3 regions of the Paenibacillus swuensis genome follow, and region 2 is predicted to be linked to each of the others. Evidence: predicted binding sites of a transcription regulator. Region 2 holds the regulator's gene; each other region holds the start of a gene.

Region 1 (7,370 bases), 1.2 Mb from region 2:
CGGCGGATGTTATGCTCGGAAATACCGAATGGAACATGATTCAATATCCAATGGATGAACAGCACACCGGGGAGACGCTGAATCCGCGTTTCGGAAATGAGGTCAACGAAAACCAGGCATCCAAGCACAGAACAAGGCATCAGAAAGACCCGGATTGATTGGAATGAACCCAACTTGCGGATTGAAAGCCGCCCCGCGGGGCGGTTTTACATCGTTGATGATTCAGGAGGCGAACCATGCCGAGCGGAAAACCCTCTTTAACCGAAGGACCTATAGCCAAGTCACTGTTTATCTTCTCCCTGCCCATTCTATTCGGTAATGTGCTGCAGTCTTTAAACGGTTCCATTAATTCGATCTGGGTTGGACAATTTCTGGGCAGCCAGGCGCTGGCCGCGACCTCCAATGCGAACATTATCATGTTTTTTTTGATCAGCGCCATATTTGGCTTTGCTATGGCTTCTGTCATTCTGATCGGGCAACACCTGGGCGCCCAGCAACCTTATGAGGCGAAGAAAGTGGTTGGCACCAGCACCGTGTTCTTTCTGATTCTGTCCCTGATCGTAGCGGCGGTTGGGTTAGTGTTCACGCATGATATTCTCATTTGGTTAAATACGCCCGAAGATGTTCAGTCCATGGCTGTGGCATACACACGCGTGATCTTTGCGGGGGTTCCGTTCATGTTCGGGTATAACTTGATTATGGCGGTGTTACGGGGCTCAGGTGACGCCAAAACACCTTTCTACTTTCTCCTGCTGTCGGCGGTCATTGATATCGCGCTTAATCCCTTGCTCATACTTGGACTGGGTCCACTGCCCGAGTTGGGCATTGCGGGGTCGGCTTATGCTACCTTTATTGCGCAAAGTGTGAGTTTAGTTTCGTTAATCCTGTACCTTTATCACAAAAAGTATTTCCTGCGCATCACCGGTTCTGATCTCCACCTTCTGCGAATCAACTGGAGTATTATCAAGACGCTGATCAGCAAGGGTGTGCCCATGGGGCTGCAGATGATTGTTGTATCCCTGAGTAACCTGCTGTTAATTCATTTAATTAACACGTATGGTTCAGACGCGGCGGCGGCCTATGGAGCGGCTATGCAAATCTCCAACTACGTTCAGATGCCGGCCATGGCGATCGGCGGGGCGGTAACTTCCTTTGCCGCGCAGAATATCGGTGCGGGCAAGTGGGACCGGGTATCCCGGTTAACCTGGACCGGCGTAGGCTTTAACATTGCGCTAACGGGGATCCTAGTCCTTCTGCTCACATGGCTTGACCGGGAAGCCCTCTCGTTATTTCTTCCCGCAGGCAGCCGCGCGCTGGAGCTTGGTGTTCACATCAATGCGGTGACTCTATGGTCATTTATCCTCTTCGGCATTTTCAATGTTATTGCAGGGGTTGTCCGTTCCGCCGGTGCGGTCATTATTCCTCTGGTCATTACCTTTACGGCCCTGTTGTTTATTCGCATCCCTTTGGCTAACTACTTAGGTCGCGAATACGGATTTGATGCCATATGGTGGAGTTTTCCCGCGAGCTTTATTTTGGGCGCCGTATTGAATGTACTGTATTATCGTTATGGCGGATGGAAACGAGCTCGTATGGCTCAGAGCAAGAATTCGTCTTGATTAGCGGAATGACGAAGAAGACCGGAATAAGCCCGGCCTTCTGGGTCAACCTATGATAGAGCATTAAAGGTTCAAGTCACCGTCATTGTCCACATATCCGCCGTTTTCACGGATCATCTGGACGATCTCGCTGTAATCCGCCTCGCCGACTTCAGCGGTAAGGGTATGCGTTAATCTGTCGTCATCGGAAGGACCTACCGTATCCGTTGTATCCAGAAACCCGAGCAAGCCCGCTCCGCCTGCTGCTGTGGGCACTCCGGCGGGAGCTACATAATTACCCGCACCCGTCCCTGTTGTAGGGGCATTTACAGCCGCGATCGGAAACAGAAACCGTTCACGATCCGTGTTGAGGTGGTCTACAAGCTCCGAACTCTCTACTTTGGTCGCGCTGTACTTATTAAGTTTCGTCGTAACGTCCAATGCGTCGTTCTCATTTCGGAAATAAGCTTGAATATGTTTTCCCATGGAAATCAAATCTCCTCTCGAATACGTTGATGTGAGTTGCACTTAGTATGATTTACCCTTCTAAACTCTATTCCAACCGCTCAACATCTGTTTAATTCTAAGTAAATTACAGTTACCTAATTGCACAAACTTACTTTTAGTAATATAATATACATTAGTTAAATGTACCTATAGAAAAGAGGAGAGATATCATGACTCAACAAACCCAATTAACAGCGGAAGAAGTTATTCTATCCCGTCATTCCGTTCGTCAGTTCAAGAGAGATGTAGTTATTCCTGAAGAAGTACTTACCGAATTGCTAACCTTGGCGCACAGCGCTCCATCCGCTTGGAACCTGCAACACTGGCGTTTTGTTGTTGTAACCGAGCAAGCTAATAAAGATCGCTTGTTGCCGCTGGCTTACGGGCAGCAACAAGTTTCCGATGCTTCCGTAGTCGTGTTGGTACTAGGTGACGTTCAAGCTAATCTGGTTGCTGAGACGGTTTTCGCCGATGCGCCGGAAGCGGTTCGCACGAACATGGTCTCCCAAATCAACAGCGCTTACCAGAACCCGCAAGTGGGCATCTCGTCCGCGCTAAGCAACGCTTCTCTGGCGGCTATGCAATTGATGCTGGCAGCTAAAGCGAAGGGATACGATACGTGTTCCATGGGCGGTTTCGATCATGCGGCGGTAGTTAAAGAATTGAACGTTCCTGAGCGTTACGTGCCGGTGATGATGATTACGATCGGTGAAGCGGCGCAACCGGGTCGTGCGACAGGACGCCTTCCGTTGTCCGATATTGTCATTCGTGAATCGTTCTAAAAGTTCTAAAACATAACTAAATAGAGGTAAAGCGGGAATCTGCTTTACCTCTTTTTTTTGTTGTGGTATGATGCATAAATAAGAACATATGTTCACGTTCTAATTTAATAAATTCACAATTTCATCCTTCAGGAAAGCAGGTGAACCATATGGCCAAGCTCACCAGATATGAATCCATTCAGTCCAAGACGATGCTCAATAGTGTCAAAGCTACATCCATGCCCTTTAATTACTCCTTGAACCCTTATCGCGGATGTCAACACGGTTGCAGCTTCTGCTATGCCCGGTCCACACATGCTTTCCTGGGAGAACGCACGGACGATACGTTTCAACATCATATTTTTCTGAAGAATAATGCAGCCGATGCGCTTCGGGAACAGCTTGTGAAGGCATCCAGATCCAAGCAAGGTTTGGACCGCTTTGGTCCAGTCGCCATAGGCACGGCGACAGATCCCTACCAACAGATTGAGAGCAGGGCTATGCTTACCCGCCAATGCCTGGAAGTGTTGGCGGAGTATGAGGTGCCGGTGTCCGTTACCACACGGTCTCCATTGATTCTCCGCGATCTGGAACTACTTAAACGCATGAAAGTGGCGTCCATCAATTTAAGTGTCCATACCGTCAACACCAATGTTTGGCGCCGCTTCGAACCTTCGACTCCTTCACCGGCGAAGCGCTTGGATACCGTAAAGACACTGGTGGAAGAAGGCTTGCCCGCAGGCATTTTCATGGCCCCCATCCTTCCGCTGATTACAGATACAGACAACGAATTGGACTTATTTGTTCGGGTCGCCGCGGCGAGCAAGGCTTCCTTCGTGATGCCATCCTTTCTGAGGCTTAATACCTCCGAAGTGAAATATTGGTTTTTCGAAACGCTGAGGACGCACTACCCGGAATTCGTAACCACTTATGCATCGTATTATCATGCTTCACACCACCTGCCAGATGGTTACCGTCTTCCCATGAAGAAGAAAGTTCATACTCTGCTCGCTCGTTATGGTTTGGCTGACAAGGAACCGTTTATTCGCCCCCCTGAGAATGCAACCCCGGATCTGCCTGAAGGACCGATTCAGCTCAGCTTTACGTTCTGAAGAGTACACAGAAAATCCCCGTTCAAGTGAGAATCAGCTCTGGGCTTTAAATCGTCACTTTGGGCGGGGACTTTAGTTTATTAGCAAGATCATTCATTTATTGAACGGGATGAGTTGTCCTATAAAAGCTAGTTTACCGGCATGGCTCTTCACAGGGACTGCAGAATCCTTCTGAGGTTCAATTGGCGTTACGGAATCCTCCTGAAGCATGCGGTAATAACGCAGATGATAGGTGCTCGTCGTATCGCCTTCAATGGTAATGACCCGATCGTTCCGATATTCAATGACTTTGCCATGAACAATATTGGTTCCGTACATCTTTCATTCCCCCTCCGAACTTATTGGTAGTATTTACCCTGGTCTTTCGGGGGTGAATCGGTATTTCAACGCAATATTTTCAACCTACAACAGGACTGTTTTTTCGACATAAGCCGCAGGTTTCTGTTTTTCAACAATCTCAATCGTTTCTTCGGCTACAGCGGCTTCCGTGTCCATCTTGCTCATGCCTTGAAACAGTCCGCCCTCTTCGATGATGAAAGCCGCCGCGTTCGTATTCCCGTACAGTTTACCCGTAGACATAATCGTCAGCTTGCCTTTCGTATTTACATTTCCGTGCACCGCTCCGGCAATAACTACATCCCTGGCGGCTATGTTGGATTTCACGATGCCTTCTTCACCTACAATGACATCACCCTGACAAGAGATATCCCCCGTAATTTGTCCTTCGATTCGCACGCTTGCCTCCGAGGTAATCTTCCCTTCGAATATGGAACCCTCGCCGACCAAAGTGTCTGTCGTGTTGGGATTAAGAGCCGCTTTCTTCTTGCTAAACATTAATGTTCATCCTTTCCGTTTTGTTCCAAGTACGACCGCGGGTCCACCCGCTCGCCGTTCAGCCATACTTCATAATGCAGGTGGGGGCCAGTGCTTCTTCCGGTGTTACCCAGTTCTCCAATCATCTGTCCCTTCGTTACGGCATCCCCTTGGCTTACATTCATCTTGTTGAGATGCATATACCAGGTACGCATGCTTTTCTTATGCTCCAGCAGAATATTCAATCCGCGGGCGCGGTCTTCTTCCGCTGCAATGACGGTACCGTCAGCCGTGGCGTATACAGGTGATCCCGTCTTATCTCCGATATCAATACCGCCGTGCAACGTAGGCGTCGACGTGAAAGGATCTTCCCTGTAGCCGAACAGAGACGTCAGACGGCGCGAATCCGTCGGCCAGATGTTCGGTGTATATCGCAGCGCTTTAGCCTTGCGCAATGCTTCTTGCTTAACCGCTGTCAGTCGATGCTCGAGGGAATCCATCTCTTTCGACAACTGTTCGTATTCACTGCCGACCTTCGCGGATAGCGTTACAATATCCTTACCGCTCACGGGAATCAGCGTTCCGCCTTTCCCTTCCAAAGGATCGGCCATGAGCCGCCCGGCGACACTCGTGTGCTGCTCCGCTTCGGCTTTATCGGCAATCTTCTGTTCATACGTTACAGGCTGGGAGAGGGACTGACCCGCCTTGGAAATCGACTTCAGATCACTCTCCAATTTCTTCATCTCTTGAACCTGCTGCTTCACTTCTCCCGCTTGTTGCGAAAGCCCGATGACTTGATTCTGAAGTTCGCGAATCAGCTTGCTCTTATCCGACAATTGTTCTCCATAAATAGCCGTAGCATGCTCCTTCTCCTGCTTCAGAAGCTGATAAGCAACCAAAGATTGCGCATGCGTAGCGTAAATGTACACAAACGAAGCTACACCTGCCGTCAATAAGGCAAGTGAAAGATACAGTACCATATAGGGAAGATGAAGCCTTCGTACCGTGCCTCTTGCCCCAGGTATCATGACTAACGTTAATTTTCGCTTAAACCACTTGATCTTCATGCCAGCTCCTCGTGAGTATGGTTTCATGTTGCTTCCGGAATCCCAACCTTATATTCTACAAAAACCACGAAAAACCTTCATAATCAGACGGCATTCGCCAAAAATAGGTATAAAGTAGGAAGGATTTTATGCCCTAGAAGAGAAATTAACTTAAGTGTACATGGATAGGAATGTTGGGGAGGAAAGAAATGGCTAAGCTAGCAGGAATCGATGTCGGCAATGACAGCATTAAGGTAGTGCTTGACGGCACTTACAAGCCGCTGATTGTTCCGAACATCATCACGCCCGGTTATGACAGACACATTCTGCAGGAAGAGGATTCGCCTCTGAAAGCGTTAGATGTGATTGTCTACAGCCCGGCATTAAAGCAGAACAACCGTCGATGGTTCGTCGGTCAACTGGCAACGGAACTGGAAGATAATTATGAATTGGAAGAGACCGATAACAAGGCATTGTCAGACCAATCCTTGATTGTTGCTCTTACGTCCTTGGCTTACGCCGGCGTTGCAGGAACGGGCAACGGCAACGAAGGGTATGCACAAACGGACGAGGTGGAGTTTATTATCGGTACGGGTCTGCCCGTTCGAACCTACACGAAATTCCACGAGTCGTTCGAGGCTCGTCTCATAGGCGAGCACGAAGTTACTTTCGTTACTTCGCCTCAGCTTCGTAACCGCAGAATCAAGGTACGGATTCGCAGAGCGATCGTATCCATTGAGGGCGCGGCGGCATTGTTCAATCTGGCGACACATGATAACCTGCAAGTGCGGGATGAAGAAATCTACAACGGTTGTATCGGTGTGTGCGAGATCGGCTCGCTTACTACCGATCTACCGGTAGTCAATCGCATGAGCATTGACAACAACTTCAGCTACGGCGAGCAAATGGGTATGGCCAATTATCTGGATGCCATTATGCGGGATGTGGAAGATACATATAACTATTCCTTCCCCAGCCGGGCTAAACTTGTCACGCGCGTCAAGAACCGGGACTGGACTATTCAGCGAATCGGTGAGGGACAAGCGAGTATCCAACCGATTGTGAATCAGTACTTTGAACGTGCTGCGCAGCGGATCGTGGATCTGATTAAGAAGCGTTGGAAGAAATATCCCGATATTCAGTGTTATTACGTCATTGGCGGCGGTGCTACCGCTCTGAAATCGCATATTCTGGAAGCGGCCGGTCCGATCAAGCTGCGTTTTGTACCCGAGAGTGAGTTACAGAACGTCTATGGTTATCTGAAAGTAGCCAGGAGCCGCATCAACCAAGCAGGATATGTCGAGTAGAAGCAAAGTTATAACAACGTTTACCTGAGCAACAGCCTTGTCCCCGGACGAGGCTGTTGCTTGTTATTTGCGCATAGTAGGCAACCGCCCATACCAATTCTGGGTATTCGCATAGACTGTTCCTGTAAAGCACAAAGGAGGAATGAATTTCATGGGTTACCCGCAATACTTATATAGAAACACCGCAACATCGATGCAGATGCAAATGCCACAACCGGTTTTCCAT
Region 2 (7,370 bases):
CTGCGTCCAGGGGATGAATTGCTCTATATTACAGGGCGTCCCTATGATACGTTGCACAAAGTGATAGGGCAACCGGGAGACGGGAAAGGTTCGTTACAGGATTATGGCATCGGGTACAATGAAATCCCGTTATTAGCCAACGATAATGGCGTGGATTGGGAATCTGTGGAGCGACATATGAATCGACATACGAAAGTTATCGGAATTCAACGCTCCCGCGGATACGATTGGCGTGCCTCATTTACTGTCGAAGAGATTGGTGAAATGGTGCAGCGTGTGAAAAAGTTGAATCCCGAGGTCATTGTATTCGTGGATAACTGCTACGGTGAATTTACGGAAGTCATGGAACCGACAGAAATAGGCGTGGATTTGATGGCAGGTTCCCTCATCAAGAATCCTGGAGGTGGTTTAGCCGCAACCGGAGGTTATATCGCAGGGAAGCAGAAGTATGTTGAACTGGCTGCGTATCGCCTGACGGCACCGGGAATCGGCGCTGAGGTGGGTGCGATGTTAGGTACTACCCGTTCTATATTTCAAGGTTTGTTTATGGCGCCCCTTATAGTCGGACAAGCTGTAAAGGGTAGCATATTTGCCGCGGCCATGTTCGAAAAGCTCGGTTTTGAGACCAAACCGGCATGGACAGAGAAACGTACGGACCTCATACAGGCTATTCGTTTCTCTTCCTCATCGCATTTAATTACCTTTGTACAAGGAATACAGATGGCTTCGGCCGTTGACGCACATGTAGTGCCGGAACCATGGGATATGCCCGGATATGAACATCCTGTCATTATGGCAGCGGGCACTTTCATTCAAGGAGGATCTTTGGAATTGTCAGCTGATGCGCCGATTCGCGAGCCGTATATTGCTTACATGCAAGGAGGCTTAACCTACTCACATGTTAAACTCGGTGTCATGACAGCGATTCAAAATATGCGAGATCAAGGGTTAGTGTAGCTTCCATGTAAGTTTATGTTGTTTAAACCTAACATCCATTGACACCTTCTTGTGAGCCAGTTACAATAGTGTTATATTTTATTTTTCACTGGAAGGTTGATGAATGATGAACGACGATATACGGAGGAATATGGCGCTTTTCCCGATCGGGATTGTCATGAAGTTAACGGATTTAACCGCTAGACAAATCCGCTATTATGAGCAGCATGAGTTAATCGTCCCTGCGCGTACGTCCGGTAATCAACGTCTGTTCTCCTTCAATGACGTAGAACGGTTGTTGGAAATTAAGGCTTTGATTGAGAAGGGCGTTAACATTGCAGGAATTAAGCAAGTAATGCTTCCGGTATCCAGAGAATCGGATGATGCCACGGTATTGAACGAGCATACCGAAGTGAAACGTAAGGAATTGACCGATTCCCAACTCCATCGTATGCTTAAACAGCAGCTGATGCAAGGAAAGAGGCCGGGTCAGGTTTCCCTTATTCAAGGCGAGCTTTCCCGTTTCTTTCAGCGCTAGAATTTTATAACATTAAACGATGAAGAGGAGATGACTGCATATGAGTTTCACCAAAGAGGATATTCTGAAGATTGCCAAAGAACAGAACGTTCGTTTCATCCGTTTACAGTTCACGGATCTGTTGGGAACAATTAAGAATGTGGAAATCCCGGTTAGTCAATTAGAGAAAGCGCTTGATAACAAGATGATGTTCGACGGTTCTTCCATCGAAGGATACGTTCGAATCGAAGAATCGGATATGTACCTTTATCCGGATTTGGACACTTGGGTTATTTTCCCGTGGGTTACACAGAACAGAGTGGCCCGTTTAATTTGTGACATTTATATGCCTGACGGCACGCCGTTTGCCGGCGATCCTCGCGGCATTCTGAAGCGTTCCCTTGAAGAAGCCGAAGCCATGGGCTATTCCGCAATGAACGTAGGTCCTGAACCGGAATTTTTCTTATTTAAGACGGATGAGAAGGGCAATCCTACGATGGAGCTGAATGACCAAGGCGGATACTTCGACTTGGCGCCGACGGACCTTGGAGAGAACTGCCGCCGAGAAATCGTTCTTGTACTGGAAGAAATGGGATTTGAAATTGAAGCTTCTCACCATGAAGTTGCTCCGGGTCAACATGAAATCGACTTTAAGTATGCGGATGCGATTCGCGCAGCCGATCAGATCCAGACGTTTAAACTGGTTGTTAAGACCATTGCAAGACAACATGGATTGCACGCGACATTCATGCCTAAGCCGCTATTCGGTATGAACGGTTCCGGTATGCATTGTCACCAATCGCTGTTCCGTGGAAACGAGAACGCCTTCTATGACGAGAAGGACAAGCTTGGACTGAGTGTGGTGGCCCGCCAATACATGGCAGGAGTATTGAAGCATGCACGTGCTTTCGCAGCCATTACCAACCCTACCGTAAACTCATACAAACGATTGGTTCCAGGCTATGAGGCGCCTTGCTACGTGGCATGGTCAGCTTCTAACCGTAGCCCAATGATTCGTATTCCAGCTTCTCGCGGTCTTAGCACTCGCATCGAAGTTCGTAACCCGGATCCGACAGCTAACCCTTACTTAGCTTTGGCAGTTATGCTGAAATCCGGCTTGGACGGCATTAAGAACAAGATGTCGTTGCCTGCGCCAACGGACCGCAACATTTATGTAATGACCGAAGAAGAGCGGATCGATGAAGGCATTCCTACACTTCCATATTCCCTTAAAGAAGCATTAGGCGAGTTGTTGCGTGATGATGTCATCTGCGACGCGTTGGGCGATCATGCTTTGGCCCATTTCTATGAGCTTAAGGAAATCGAATGGGATATGTACAGAACGCAGATTCACCAGTGGGAACGCGATCAATACATCACTTCATATTAATACTAAAGATCAAATAAGAAGAAGCTCCCCGGCTTAGCCGGGGAGCTTCTTCTTGTTTGGCAATGTTTAGTTATGGATGTTTAGTATATTAGTGTATGTCTCTAAATAAGCCAATGACACGACCAAGAATCGTAACATGATTAAGTAAGATAGGAGAAAGTGCGGAATTCTCAGGCTGCAACCGGATATGGTCACGTTCCTTGTAAAAGCGTTTCACTGTGGCTTCGTCTTCATCCGTCATGGCCACCACAATATCTCCATTGTTTGCGGTTTGTTGTTGACGCACGATGACATAATCGCCGTTATGTATGCCTGCGTCAATCATGCTGTCGCCTTCAACGCTTAACATAAAGACCGTCTGATCCCCGACAATGTGATTCGGTAGAGGAAAGTAATCTTCAATATTCTCCGTCGCGGTAATGGGAACACCGGCCGTTACTTTACCCACGAGCGGCACTCGGGACACGGAGAAAGGATAAATGTTGGCACTTTCATCGTTACCGAGAATCTCAATAGCTCTAGGTTTCGTAGGGTCCCGGCGAATCAGGCCTTTCTTCTCAAGTCTGTCCAAATGTCCATGGACAGTGGAAGAAGAGGCAAGTCCGACAGCTTCACCGATTTCTCGAACAGAAGGTGGATAGCCTTTATCGCGCACTTCATTCTTGATGAAGTCTAAAATCGCCAACTGACGACTGGAAATCTTCGACACGATCATCACTCCAATTTAACAATATTAGTTAGAGAAAGTATAACACAGAACCGGAGTTCGTACAAACATAAGTTCGAATATTTATCCATTATATGAGAACAAATGTTTCGATATTTATGTTGACTCAAACATTTGTTCGTGTTATCTTATGTTTATACAAATAAGAACAAACGTTTGGGAGGGTGACATCATGCAAGCCTATTATACATATTCTAATACGAATTCGACGGGAACTCATAAAGTTAAATCCACACCTAAAGGAACACTTGGCTATGTTAAACTCAAGAAATTTACTTTCTTTTTTACATTGTTTCTAATCTGTTTCTCTTTCGGAGCCGTCATACAGGCCTACGGTGAATCAACCACGGAGACGAACAAGAAAGCGAACAACAACAACTTAGAATTAAGTTTTAATCAAGTCTCTTCGAATGTTAACCCTCGGAGAGTGCTCGTGGATTCCGGGGACACATTATGGAGTATAGCAGAAGCACATGCGCCCAAGGATAAGAACATACGTTCATATATTTCCGATTTGCGTAAGATGAATCATTTAGTAGGCAGCTTACTGCAAGAAGGTCAAATTCTTGTTCTTCCATAACCATTCATTCATGAATTAGATTCGAGATGAACTGTCTCTTCTATATATGCTTCATCCCGGGCGCTTTTCGGTGCCCTTTTTGTTTTCTGTAGTAGAAAACATAGTGTATATGATGATTCTTATAAATATTTGCTCGGTTCTTGACATTCAAATATCAACATGGCAAAGTAAAAAGGATACAGACAAGGAGGTCATATAACAATGGATGAAATTGTAGCCAGAATTAATGAATTATCTCGTAAACAGAAAAAAGAAGGACTTACACCGGAAGAAACCGCGGAACAGAAACAACTTCGCGATCAATATATTAACGGATTTAAGAGATCACTCCGGAACCAGCTGGAAAATATCACATTGGTCGATGGCGAGGATCAAATAAAACATTAAAGACAGGTGGATAACGTATGTCCCGAAAATGGGAGCGCATGGTACAAAAAAACTCCAAGGTCAGCAACAAGTTACGCGTGAAACAAGGTAAAGGGACCATCTCCCAGACCTCTGTCGCAGGACCAGATCGTTATACGGGACGAAGCTTCATACTGCCCTTAGCCTGCGCGGCCGTGGCGGTTTTCTTCGGTTTCACGTTCGCAGGTGAGGAAAGAGGCACAATGTATTGGTTCACCGTGTTAAGTTATCTCCTATTGGCGGTGATATTCTTTTTGAGGAAGCCCTATCTGGCCATCGGAAAGGACTACGTTTCCACTCGCAAATATGGGGCGGACAAGAAGATGTATGCTGGCTCCGTCGATAAGATCACATCTCAACCGGGATCGATCGTGATTACTTTTAAACACAGTAAGAACAGCTGGGTACTATCACGTACTTGGAATAGGTATGACACGGTTACAATCGAACCGGCACTACAAAAATTTGCGCAACAGAACGATGTGCCTTTTGAAGTAAAAGCTAAATAGTCGGAGGAGCGAAGGATTAATGTCAATTCAGGCGGTTTTGTTTGATTTGGATGATACATTGCTTTGGGATGATCGAAGTGTATTGGAAGCTTTCGAGATGGTTTGTGAGTCTGCGGCAGATCGATTAGGGGTGGATGCCCGGGAATTGGAGGCTGCGGTTCGGAAGGAAGCACGCGCTCTGTATGAGTCTTATGAGACGTTTCCTTTCACACAAATGATCGGAATTAATCCGTATGAGGCGCTCTGGGGCAACTTTACCGAAGGCGAGCACGAACAGTTTCGTAAATTAAACGAACTTGCGCCTGGATATCGTAAAGAAGCGTGGACACGTGCCCTTCATGTTTTGGGTGTTGACGATGAACAAGCGGGGGCCGAATTGGGTGAGCTGTTCCATCAAACCCGCCGGAAACTGCCTTATGTATATGAAGAAACCTACCGTGTTTTGGACGAGCTTAAAGGCAAGGTTAAGCTGCTTTTGTTAACCAACGGATCGCCTGATTTACAGAAAGAAAAATTGGCTATGGTTCCGCTCATGGCTCCTTACTTCGACCATATCATGATCTCGGGCCAATTCGGACAGGGAAAACCGGCTGAAGCGATATTTCATCATGCTATGGAGTTGTTGAACATTAACGCTGATGAAGGTTTGATGGTCGGAGATAAATTAACGACTGATATTCTGGGCTCTAATCGCGTAGGTATGAAGAATGTATGGATTAACCGCCGCGGACTAGCCAATGATTCCGACATTCGACCTACGTTTCAAATCAAACATTTAGAAGAATTACACGACATTATCCATTCATTTGCTGAATAACGTTTTTAACCCGAAAACCCCTAAGCTTCCATATGGAAGTTTAGGGGCTTTCTCATGTGTAAGGTTATTATGTTTTAATAAATTCAGGATCCGCGAATGAGTGGGCAATCCAGCCTTCGGTTTCAATAAATAAACGAACCGCCACGATTTGACGATTGTCCATCAATGTAAAGAAATGCGGCTTATGCTCCGGTACAGAGATTACATCACCTGCTTCTAATTCTACATCAAAGTAACCCACTTCAGGTGTCCCCTTGATGATAAATATACCCCGGCCGGCCACGATTGCACGCACTTCGTCTTCCGTATGCGTATGTACGTCCTCAAATTTTTTGAGAATGGCATCCAGATTGGGTGTTGCTTCAGACAAAGCGACAATATCCCAGGTCTGGTAACCTCGGCGAGAGGCAAGATCCTTGATCTCATGTTCATAAGCAGTCAGGATTTCTTGTTTATTCTCATCGGTAAGGATGAATTGTTCCTTTAAATGCGCAGGCATTACATCGGGGTTCCAATGCTCATATAACACTTCTTGACTTTCCAAAAAGGCTTTTACATTCTCTTCTCCCGTAATGCGTTCATTGGTGTTGCGCAAACGAATTTCAGCCATGTTTGATTCCTCCTAATTCCTATCATTATGGTATGAATTGATTCGATTATAAACCAATTTTATAGTTCTGTCGATGTCTCCGGCGGCCCAGCCGGTTAGTTTATTCTTTTCTAATGTCTAGTAATCTGATAGACTATATTTTAACGATTTTTTCGGAGGGGAAGAGGGCTCAGATGAACAAACCACTACTGCAGGAGCAATTACTGAAGAAGATCTTAATACTCGACGGCGCCATGGGAACGATGATTCAGCAAGCGGATTTAACAGCTGAGGATTTCGGATCGGACGACCTGGATGGCTGTAATGAAATGCTTGTGCTTACCAGGCCCGATGTAATCTCTTCTATACATGAGGCTTATCTTGAAGCAGGGGCCGATATTCTTGAAACCAACACGTTCGGTTCCACCAGCGTGGTGTTGGCTGAATACGATTTGCAAGATCGTGCTGTCGAATTGAACAAGGCTGCCGCGAAGTTGGCTGTGGATGCCGCTAAGAAGTTTTCTACACCTGAATGGCCGCGGTATGTCGCAGGCGCCATGGGTCCCACAACGAAAACATTATCGGTAACCGGTGGCGTAACGTTCGATGAGTTGGTGGACAGTTACTTCGAGCAGGCTCAAGCCTTGATTGAATCCGGCGTGGATGCGTTGCTTCTGGAAACCTCTCAAGATACGTTAAATGTAAAGGCGGGCACGATCGGCATACGCCGCGCTTTTGAATTAACCGGTATAGAGCTCCCGCTCATGATTTCCGGAACGATTGAACCGATGGGCACAACATTGGCCGGTCAAAATATAGAGTCGTTCTATATTTCTCTGGAGCATCTGAAACCGATTTCGATCGGGTTAAACTGTGCTACCGGCCCCGAATTCATGCGGG
Region 3 (7,370 bases), 220 kb from region 2:
GTTTTAAAAGGATTTGTGTGGTTGGTGTTCATGGATTTCTGTCTACACTATATCAGATGGTTCAAAATACAACAATAGTGCGCTACGGGGTTCTTCCTAACCGGTCCAGCCAACGCAATAAAGGCAGTCGTTCAATCCAGACCGTAATTGAGCTGCGTTCCGCGGTCCACTGTAAACTTACCAATATAACTGCGGCAACGCAAAGCAACCAAGCGGGCGCATAGAAGGCGTACGCGGTTCCGAGAGCAAATCCGAAAGCGTTCGCCCCCGTATCCCCCAGCATCAGGCGTCCTTGAACATCCTCACGGTACAGCAACACGGCGCTGATCAGCGTCGGAATCCAGATCTCTGCGGCTTGAGGCGTGTATATATTTCCGAATATAAATAACACCAGCCACAGCCCGAAGCTGCACTTTAGTGCCCGACCCGGACGCAAGTCCAACAGATTAATTACATTGGTACAGAGCACAATGACGAACCAACATAGAACGCTATATACCCAGGTGTGTTGCATCCCCAGTGTTAATATCAACGCCACAATGGATGTACCCGCGGCTTTCATCATCCCGGTTGTCCAGACGCCCTGCTTCACAAGCTTTCGCCAGTGTCCGTGAAAACCTTTGGTCGTCCGGTCCCCCACGGTATCGTCGAGCCACCCTAACACCGTAATCACGCACAGTGACAAGGTGAATAACGACAGGGTTCTGATGCCTACAATCCAGTAAATGAGGATAAGCACACCAAATAACATGCCGGCTCCAGTAGGAATAAGCTCCCCATTGTAGTTTAGTCTTGTGACCCCATGTGTTTTAAGAAAAAAAACAAGTTTCGGCAACAACCATATGCCGGTACCGGCGCACACAGCCGCTTCCGCCAACAGGGTTAGGAGGAGCTTTGGGTTTTGAACATCCATTTGAGTAACAAAGTCCTTCCTACAGACACAAATTGCCTGCCGCGATGCACAAAACCGCTCCAGTCACGCCCTGTTTCACGGTGTTTAAACGGAACGTCCACCTCGCATATGCGGTATCCTGCCCGGGCGGCGTCAATCGTCAGTCCTACTTCGATGCCGAACCGGTTTGCAAGACGGGATCCGTTGCCGATGACCTCGCGGCGCAGGGCTCTTTGTCCGGATAAGGGCGCCGCTGCCTGAAAGCCGCATAACGTCCGGATGCCGAAGGCGGCCAGACCTTTAACCAGGCCGAATCCGCCACGGAGCGACGGTGACGGCAGCTTCGCTACGGCCATGTCGGCTTCCCCGGACAACACCGGGGCTAACAGCAACGGCAAATGCGCCGCGCTTTCTTCCAGATCGGCATCCAGAAATACAATAATATCCCCGGAAGCATGCGCGACACCCATTTGCAAAGCGGAGCCTTTGCCCAGGTTGACCGTGCTGACCAATACGTGATTGGCCCAAGGCAGCGCTTGACGGAACGTTTCATCCTCACTGCCGTCGTCCACCACGATCAGCTCATGCCAAACCCGGGCTGCGCCGGGCTCGTGAAGCCGATGAAGCGCCCGGAGTGTGGCGGAAATACGTTCGGATTCATTCCACGCCGGAATGATGACGGATACGATAGGTGACATGCCAAATCTCCTTTTGGTCTGTTGAATGGGTGTGTCCCGTTGCCGGTGCTGAAACCGGCGCATGTTGTTCCGATTCCCTGTGATGAGACGGCGCCTGAGCGTAAAGCGGACTCCAGCAAGCTGCTACCGCGATTAACATGCCCGCAGCCAACCCCGCGGATGCCAATGTCCTAAGCCAAGCTTTAGCCACTTCAGAACGGCGTTTATGGGAACGAGCGGTATACAAGAGCGCGAAGCCTTTGGCATCGATTAGTTTGGAACCTATCTTCATACGGACCAGTAACGTGCTGGCCATGCCTTTGCGTCCTTTTTCCAGAAAATCGATCATCGAGGTATGGCTTCCCACGGCTATGATCCGCTCCGCACCCAGCTCGTACGCGGTCAATAACGCCACATCCTCGCTGGTTCCGTGCGCGGGAATAATCTGCACCGGCAGTCCCAGCTCATGTACACGCTTAAGCCCCGGAGCCCTCCCGTCCGGATAGGCATGCACCACTAGTTCGCAACCGCAGCACAAAGCCCCGTCCGATACACTGTCCATGTCTCCCACAATCAGGTCCGGCATGTAACCTGCTTCCAGCAAGGCATCCGCGCCTCCGTCCACACCAATGAGCGCAGGTTCATATTCGTTAATGAAGGCTTGTAACGCGCTCAAATCTTCCTTATATCCGCTGCCCCGAACAACAATAAGAGCATACCTTCCCGACAACGAGCGAAGCGCGGGCAAGGACATAGGTTCAAGCCATTGAACACTTTCGTTGCTTGCATGAACCAGCGTATTCGTGATAAAAGCATTTAAAGTGTCAGGCAGCTTGGCTTGTCCCTCCATATAAAGTTCATGCCAATCTCGCTCCGTAAACAAGGACACCTTTGCAGTATGTTCTCCGCAATGCAGTACACCTTCGCAAATCCGGATCTCTACACCCTGTTTACCTTGAACTGCCTGCTCCGCTTCCTGTTTGGCCAAGGTTACGAATAAATCCTGATCACCTTGATAGATCGGAATTCCCGCATGGATTAACATCCTGGGACCTTCAGCCGGATAATGACCGTTCATGGTCACCCCGCAATTCACTACGGCTTTCACACCGGCATGAATAAGTCCGGAAGCTGAAAGTTCATCTAAATTATTATGAAGTAACAGAGCGATGTCTCCTGGTTTGAGTTTCTCCAACAGACGCTTTGTGCTTAAGCCGGCCTTTGCCGTTCCCTTTATATCTGCCCGCCCCGTACGCCAATTCCTCGACTGCCCCATTGCCCGGACAACTCCCCGAAAGTAATAGAGGTTAGTATGGGCAACTTTTGTGAAAATATTCCACGCCTTCATCCCTGAAGATTTCTTGCATATTTCTATAAATGTAGCGTAATATAAGAACATATATTCGTATTTTGGTGGTGTATAAGCAATGTCCCAGAACAAAGCTCCTTTATGGCCTACAGATGAGGAACAGGGCATGATTAAGGAATTTCTGCTATTGCCGCTCGTACTCACCGTCTTCGAGAGAGATACGGAAGTCATTGGCAATAACGTAAAGACGAAAGCCCCGTATGTGGAGGCCATCGCATTAGCCATGGATCGGGTTACGCTGAATCTTGCCGGATTGAAGAAAGAATTTCGTTTACGGGGCATCAAAGTGTTTGATGGTGTGCGTACGGAGCACGGCATTCGTTGCAGCTACCTTTGCAGGGGATATGAGAACCAGTTCGATCTGATGTGGACCTATGTGAAAGCGGAGGTGGAGCTCCGGATGAAACATTATCTGGGTACGCATCTGGAGGTGTACCTGTCACACAAGACGAAGCTGAAATAAGGCTGTTATGGAATCCAGTTGCAGTTGTCGGGTTGGACCGCAGGCAACATTTGTTGAAACACCGTGTCACCCAGTTGATGCATTACCGTGCGTTCCTTATAGGTAATACGGCAACACAAGACAGGAGTAACAAGACGCGTCGCTCCCTCTTGTCCGATGATTAGCGGTTCCAACTGGTGGAGCAATTCCCTGCGCAGGGTTTCTGTGAATCCGTCCGTTACCGTTGCCACAGGCTTATAAGGTACCGTGCGGAAGTGAACGCCCACGCTTATAGCGAAGTCAGGCTCAAGACGATATCCTAGAATAATCACGTCAAGCACTCTCGCATGATGCTTCCTTAACCAGAATGGGGATCGGATTCCCGGAACATATACAGAGTCCTTGCGCTTTCCAATAACCCCCTCCCACTGATGGATTCTTGTGTGTTCCCACAAGTTGTGTCCGCTCCCTGTTTGATGGGGACTTAAAGCCATATTTTCACGCGAAACTACAACTTCGTTCAACTTCATTTTGCGCTTTATGAGCGTTTGCCCCATGAAAGAAAGTCCGTCTTGATAAAGTACATCGAATAGGATCAGGGTCAAAGGATGTGTATGCAGCGCTTGTCTGATCCGCTCCGATCTGCTGATTCGCAACCGATATAAGGCATCGTCCGCTACTGGACGGCCGTTTCGAATACAGACCGCTTCACCGTCCAGTATGACGGATTCGGCTTGAATTCCCTCCCGCCATCCGCTTAGCTCAGGTATTTTCTCTGTTACATCCTTGCCGTTTCCTGTGAAAGCAACCATGTCCCCTTTGTTTATATGCAGCTGGATTCGCCAACCGTCCCACTTGGGTTCATACAGAATGTCGGCGTCGTCCATGGGAAGCTGTCCCCTGCCCGCTTTCATCGGCCGGATAAATTTCATAGTCTCACCCTTTCTACCCTTTCTACGTATGTATAGGCTTATGGTTAAATGTGCCCTGGCTGCTAAAGAAAAGTATTGAAAGTCCTCACAAGTGTATATATACTGAGTTAGCATCATTTAACAATTAGGAGGAAAGATTCATGAAATTAGGTTCAAAGAAGCTTTACATTACATTTGTCCTTATTATTCTAGTTCTTATGACTGCCTGTCAGGCCATCGGCGGCATTGATCTGAATAAAGCTTTATTGGATAACTCAACCGTTACTTCGGGTGAAGGCAAGCAAAGTATAAGTTGGGAGCTTGAACTTGATCCTTCCGCCGAATTGGATGCCGCTCAGCAAGAACAGCTTAACAGGTTTAAGAGCGGATCTATCGTACTGGATCATTACAAAGTGCAGGACCAAGCTACCGCTTCGGTGAAAGGTGCTGTCACATTGGCAGGAAAGTCCATTCCCTTTGAACTGTACACGGATAAAGAACAGCTGTCCTTGAAAGTCGATGGCTCACGGAAATTACTGACGATGCCTCTAGGCGAGTCCGGTGAATTAGGTCTTGGCGGATTAGAGCAAGACAAGGCCTTCAGGGATGAGGTTGTTACCACTCTTATCCGTAACTTACCCAATCCGAAAAACACATCATTCCAACTAGGCCACAAAGCCGTAATACAAGGTGAAGAAGTAGAATTGACGCGCATTTCCACTGAAATTAAAGGAACAGATTTGCACGAGGTGCTGTTTGAGACTGCGGGTAACCTGTTGAATGATGAAGCCAACATTCAGCAACTCTTGGAGAAGATGTTAATTTCCGCGGAGGAAGAAGCCCTGTCGGCCGAAGAAGCAGCAGAAGAAGCCGCATCCATGATGCAAGAATTCCACTCCTTTATGACAGAATTTAAAGCGGATTTGGAGAACGATGATCAACTGGTTTACAAGATGCTTAACAATCGCAATAATCTGTTCAAGCTTCAACTAGGCATCGACTCGTCATTACGCATTCGGGAAGCCAAAGCGGAGCTGTACTATCGTATTCCCAAAATACCGGGTGAAGTGAACCTGCCCGTACGCGCGGTTCGCATGATAATGAGTTCCGAAATGTCCCAGCAGAATATGCCTGTTACGGCGGATGTGCCAAGCGATGCTCAACCGACAATGGATTTGGACAGCCTGGACAAACCGCGAACATTTATTGCTTCGCTTGATACCAAATCGGCTTTATATGATGTACTAAAAAATGATTTAAATCTTATGGATCGCAAAAGTGAATTTTACATAACCGATACGGATTTATCCCGCCCTTCCCATACTTACAATGCTTTCGGTCAACCTTATGTGAAGATGAATTCGGCTCAGATCGGAGCTCGTAACCTGGCTTCGCAAATGGATTACACCATGGTGTGGGACGCGACTCGCCATAAACTGACCATCAAGGATAACGGACGGTATATCCAATTAAAACTGGGCTCCAAGACCGCGACAGCTAACGGTAAAGCCATTGTTCTCCCTTATCCGCCGCATGTCATTAATAACCTTATTTATATTCCCGTAAAACCGGTGACTCAAGCATTGAATACCGATTTATATTTAGAAAACAATCAAGAATACGGAACCGTCATTCAATTGTCCATTACAGAATAAACAACAACACACCAAAGACTGGCGCCGAATGATGCGCCAGTTTTTTTTGGTGTAGGAATACTGTTCACTCTGAGTTAATTCAAGTTCCAGCTGTCTACCGTAGCATAAGCGGTATTGTAATCATAACCAAGCCCCATCAAGTAAGAGATCGCAGCCACTTCAGACAGCGTATGATCGTAGCCTCTGCCTTCCGCTTCATTCAATCCGTAAGCAATGGCTGGACGCAAGTCCTCAATAACGCTGTAACGGTCGGCTTGCGGGTATGGCATATACGGCATCGTTGTCGGCGCCATCGGTGCATAGGGCATGACCGTAGGCATCGGTTGCACGGGTTGCATCGGCGAGCCCATATATGGACTCATTCCGTAAGGACTATATGCTTCATAAGGAACAGGTTGAGGCATCATCACATTCGGTCCATACGGGGATACATTGCCCGCATAGGCAGGAGCTACATTGCCTTTGTACGCAGGCGATACGTTGCCTTTATACGCTGGATATACGTCGCCGCCTTTGTACGCCGGGGACACGTTCCCCTTCGTCGCCGGAGATACGTTGCCGATGTTTGCAGGCGATACGTTGCCTTTATACGCTGGCGATACATCGCCGCCTTTGTACGCCGGAGACACGTTCCCCTTCGTCGCCGGAGATACGTTGCCGATGTTTGCAGGCGATACGTTGCCTTTATACGCTGGCGATACGTCGCCGCCTTTGTACGCCGGAGACACGTTCCCCTTCGTCGCCGGAGATACGTTGCCGATGTTTGCAGGCGATACGTTGCCTTTATACGCTGGCGATACGTCGCCGCCTTTGTATGCCGGAGACACGTTCCCCTTCGTCGCCGGAGACACATTGCCGATGTTTGCAGGCGATACGTTGCCTTTATACGCTGGCGATACGTCGCCGCCTTTGTACGCCGGAGACACGTTCCCCTTCGTCGCCGGTGACACATTGCCGATGTTTGCAGGCGATACGTTGCCTTTATACGCTGGCGATACGTCGCCGCCTTTGTACGCCGGAGACACCATTCCCTTTGTCGCAGGTGACACATTACCCAAAGAGTATGGAGAAATGTTTCCTTTCGATACCGGGGAAACATTACCGATCGAAGCAGGAGCAATGTTTCCCTTAGCCCCAATCGGAGCAATATTGCCGGTAGCAGCGGGCATTGTCATTATGTTCGCCTGAACTGGCATGACACCTGTGTTGGCCAATGGCAGCACAGGATTAGCCGCAAGAGGCTTAACTGGGTTCGGCTTCATTCCAATCGGGGAAACCGGGTTCGAGGAAATAGGCATCGTCATTGCAGGCTTAACCGGATTTGGCTTCATCGGGTTTGGCTTCATGGTTACGGGCGAAATCGTAGGAGGCATGATTGGATTGGGCATCGGCATGGTGACGGGCGGCAATGAAATGGGTTGAAT

The links. Region 2 encodes LexA, which represses DNA repair genes until DNA is damaged. Its sites were predicted from a motif close to CGAACATATGTTCG; they were not measured.
Region 1: the regulator LexA is predicted to act here: its motif matches at 2,969-2,982, upstream of SY83_RS12580 (SPL family radical SAM protein).
Region 3: the regulator LexA is predicted to act here: its motif matches at 2,962-2,975, upstream of SY83_RS19070 (YhjD family protein).

Annotation. Positions count from the first base shown of each region.
Region 1 is NZ_CP011388.1:2,852,822-2,860,191, reverse strand. It holds gene SY83_RS12600 (hypothetical protein) at 1-158, shown strand, start outside; gene SY83_RS12595 (MATE family efflux transporter) at 237-1,619, shown strand; gene SY83_RS12590 (hypothetical protein) at 1,683-2,084, opposite strand; gene SY83_RS12585 (nitroreductase family protein) at 2,276-2,887, shown strand; gene SY83_RS12580 (SPL family radical SAM protein) at 3,037-3,978, shown strand; gene SY83_RS12575 (hypothetical protein) at 4,072-4,296, opposite strand; gene SY83_RS12570 (bactofilin family protein) at 4,381-4,812, opposite strand; gene SY83_RS12565 (M23 family metallopeptidase) at 4,812-5,858, opposite strand; gene SY83_RS12560 (ParM/StbA family protein) at 6,047-7,144, shown strand; gene SY83_RS12555 (YuzF family protein) at 7,296-7,370, shown strand, end outside.
Region 2 is NZ_CP011388.1:4,017,541-4,024,910, reverse strand. It holds gene SY83_RS17985 (methionine gamma-lyase family protein) at 1-957, shown strand, start outside; gene SY83_RS17980 (MerR family transcriptional regulator) at 1,064-1,474, shown strand; gene glnA (type I glutamate--ammonia ligase) at 1,515-2,843, shown strand; gene lexA (transcriptional repressor LexA) at 2,932-3,552, opposite strand; gene SY83_RS17965 (LysM peptidoglycan-binding domain-containing protein) at 3,743-4,150, shown strand; gene SY83_RS17960 (DUF896 domain-containing protein) at 4,352-4,537, shown strand; gene SY83_RS17955 (hypothetical protein) at 4,555-5,064, shown strand; gene SY83_RS17950 (HAD family hydrolase) at 5,084-5,881, shown strand; gene SY83_RS17945 (1,2-dihydroxy-3-keto-5-methylthiopentene dioxygenase) at 5,949-6,491, opposite strand; gene metH (methionine synthase) at 6,665-7,370, shown strand, end outside.
Region 3 is NZ_CP011388.1:4,235,861-4,243,230, forward strand. It holds gene SY83_RS19055 (MraY family glycosyltransferase) at 83-751, opposite strand; gene SY83_RS19060 (glycosyltransferase family 2 protein) at 883-1,590, opposite strand; gene steA (putative cytokinetic ring protein SteA) at 1,550-2,764, opposite strand; gene SY83_RS19070 (YhjD family protein) at 2,997-3,401, shown strand; gene SY83_RS19075 (ATP-dependent DNA ligase) at 3,407-4,312, opposite strand; gene SY83_RS19080 (copper amine oxidase N-terminal domain-containing protein) at 4,453-5,946, shown strand; gene SY83_RS23150 (putative sodium/potassium/calcium exchanger) at 6,021-7,370, opposite strand, start outside.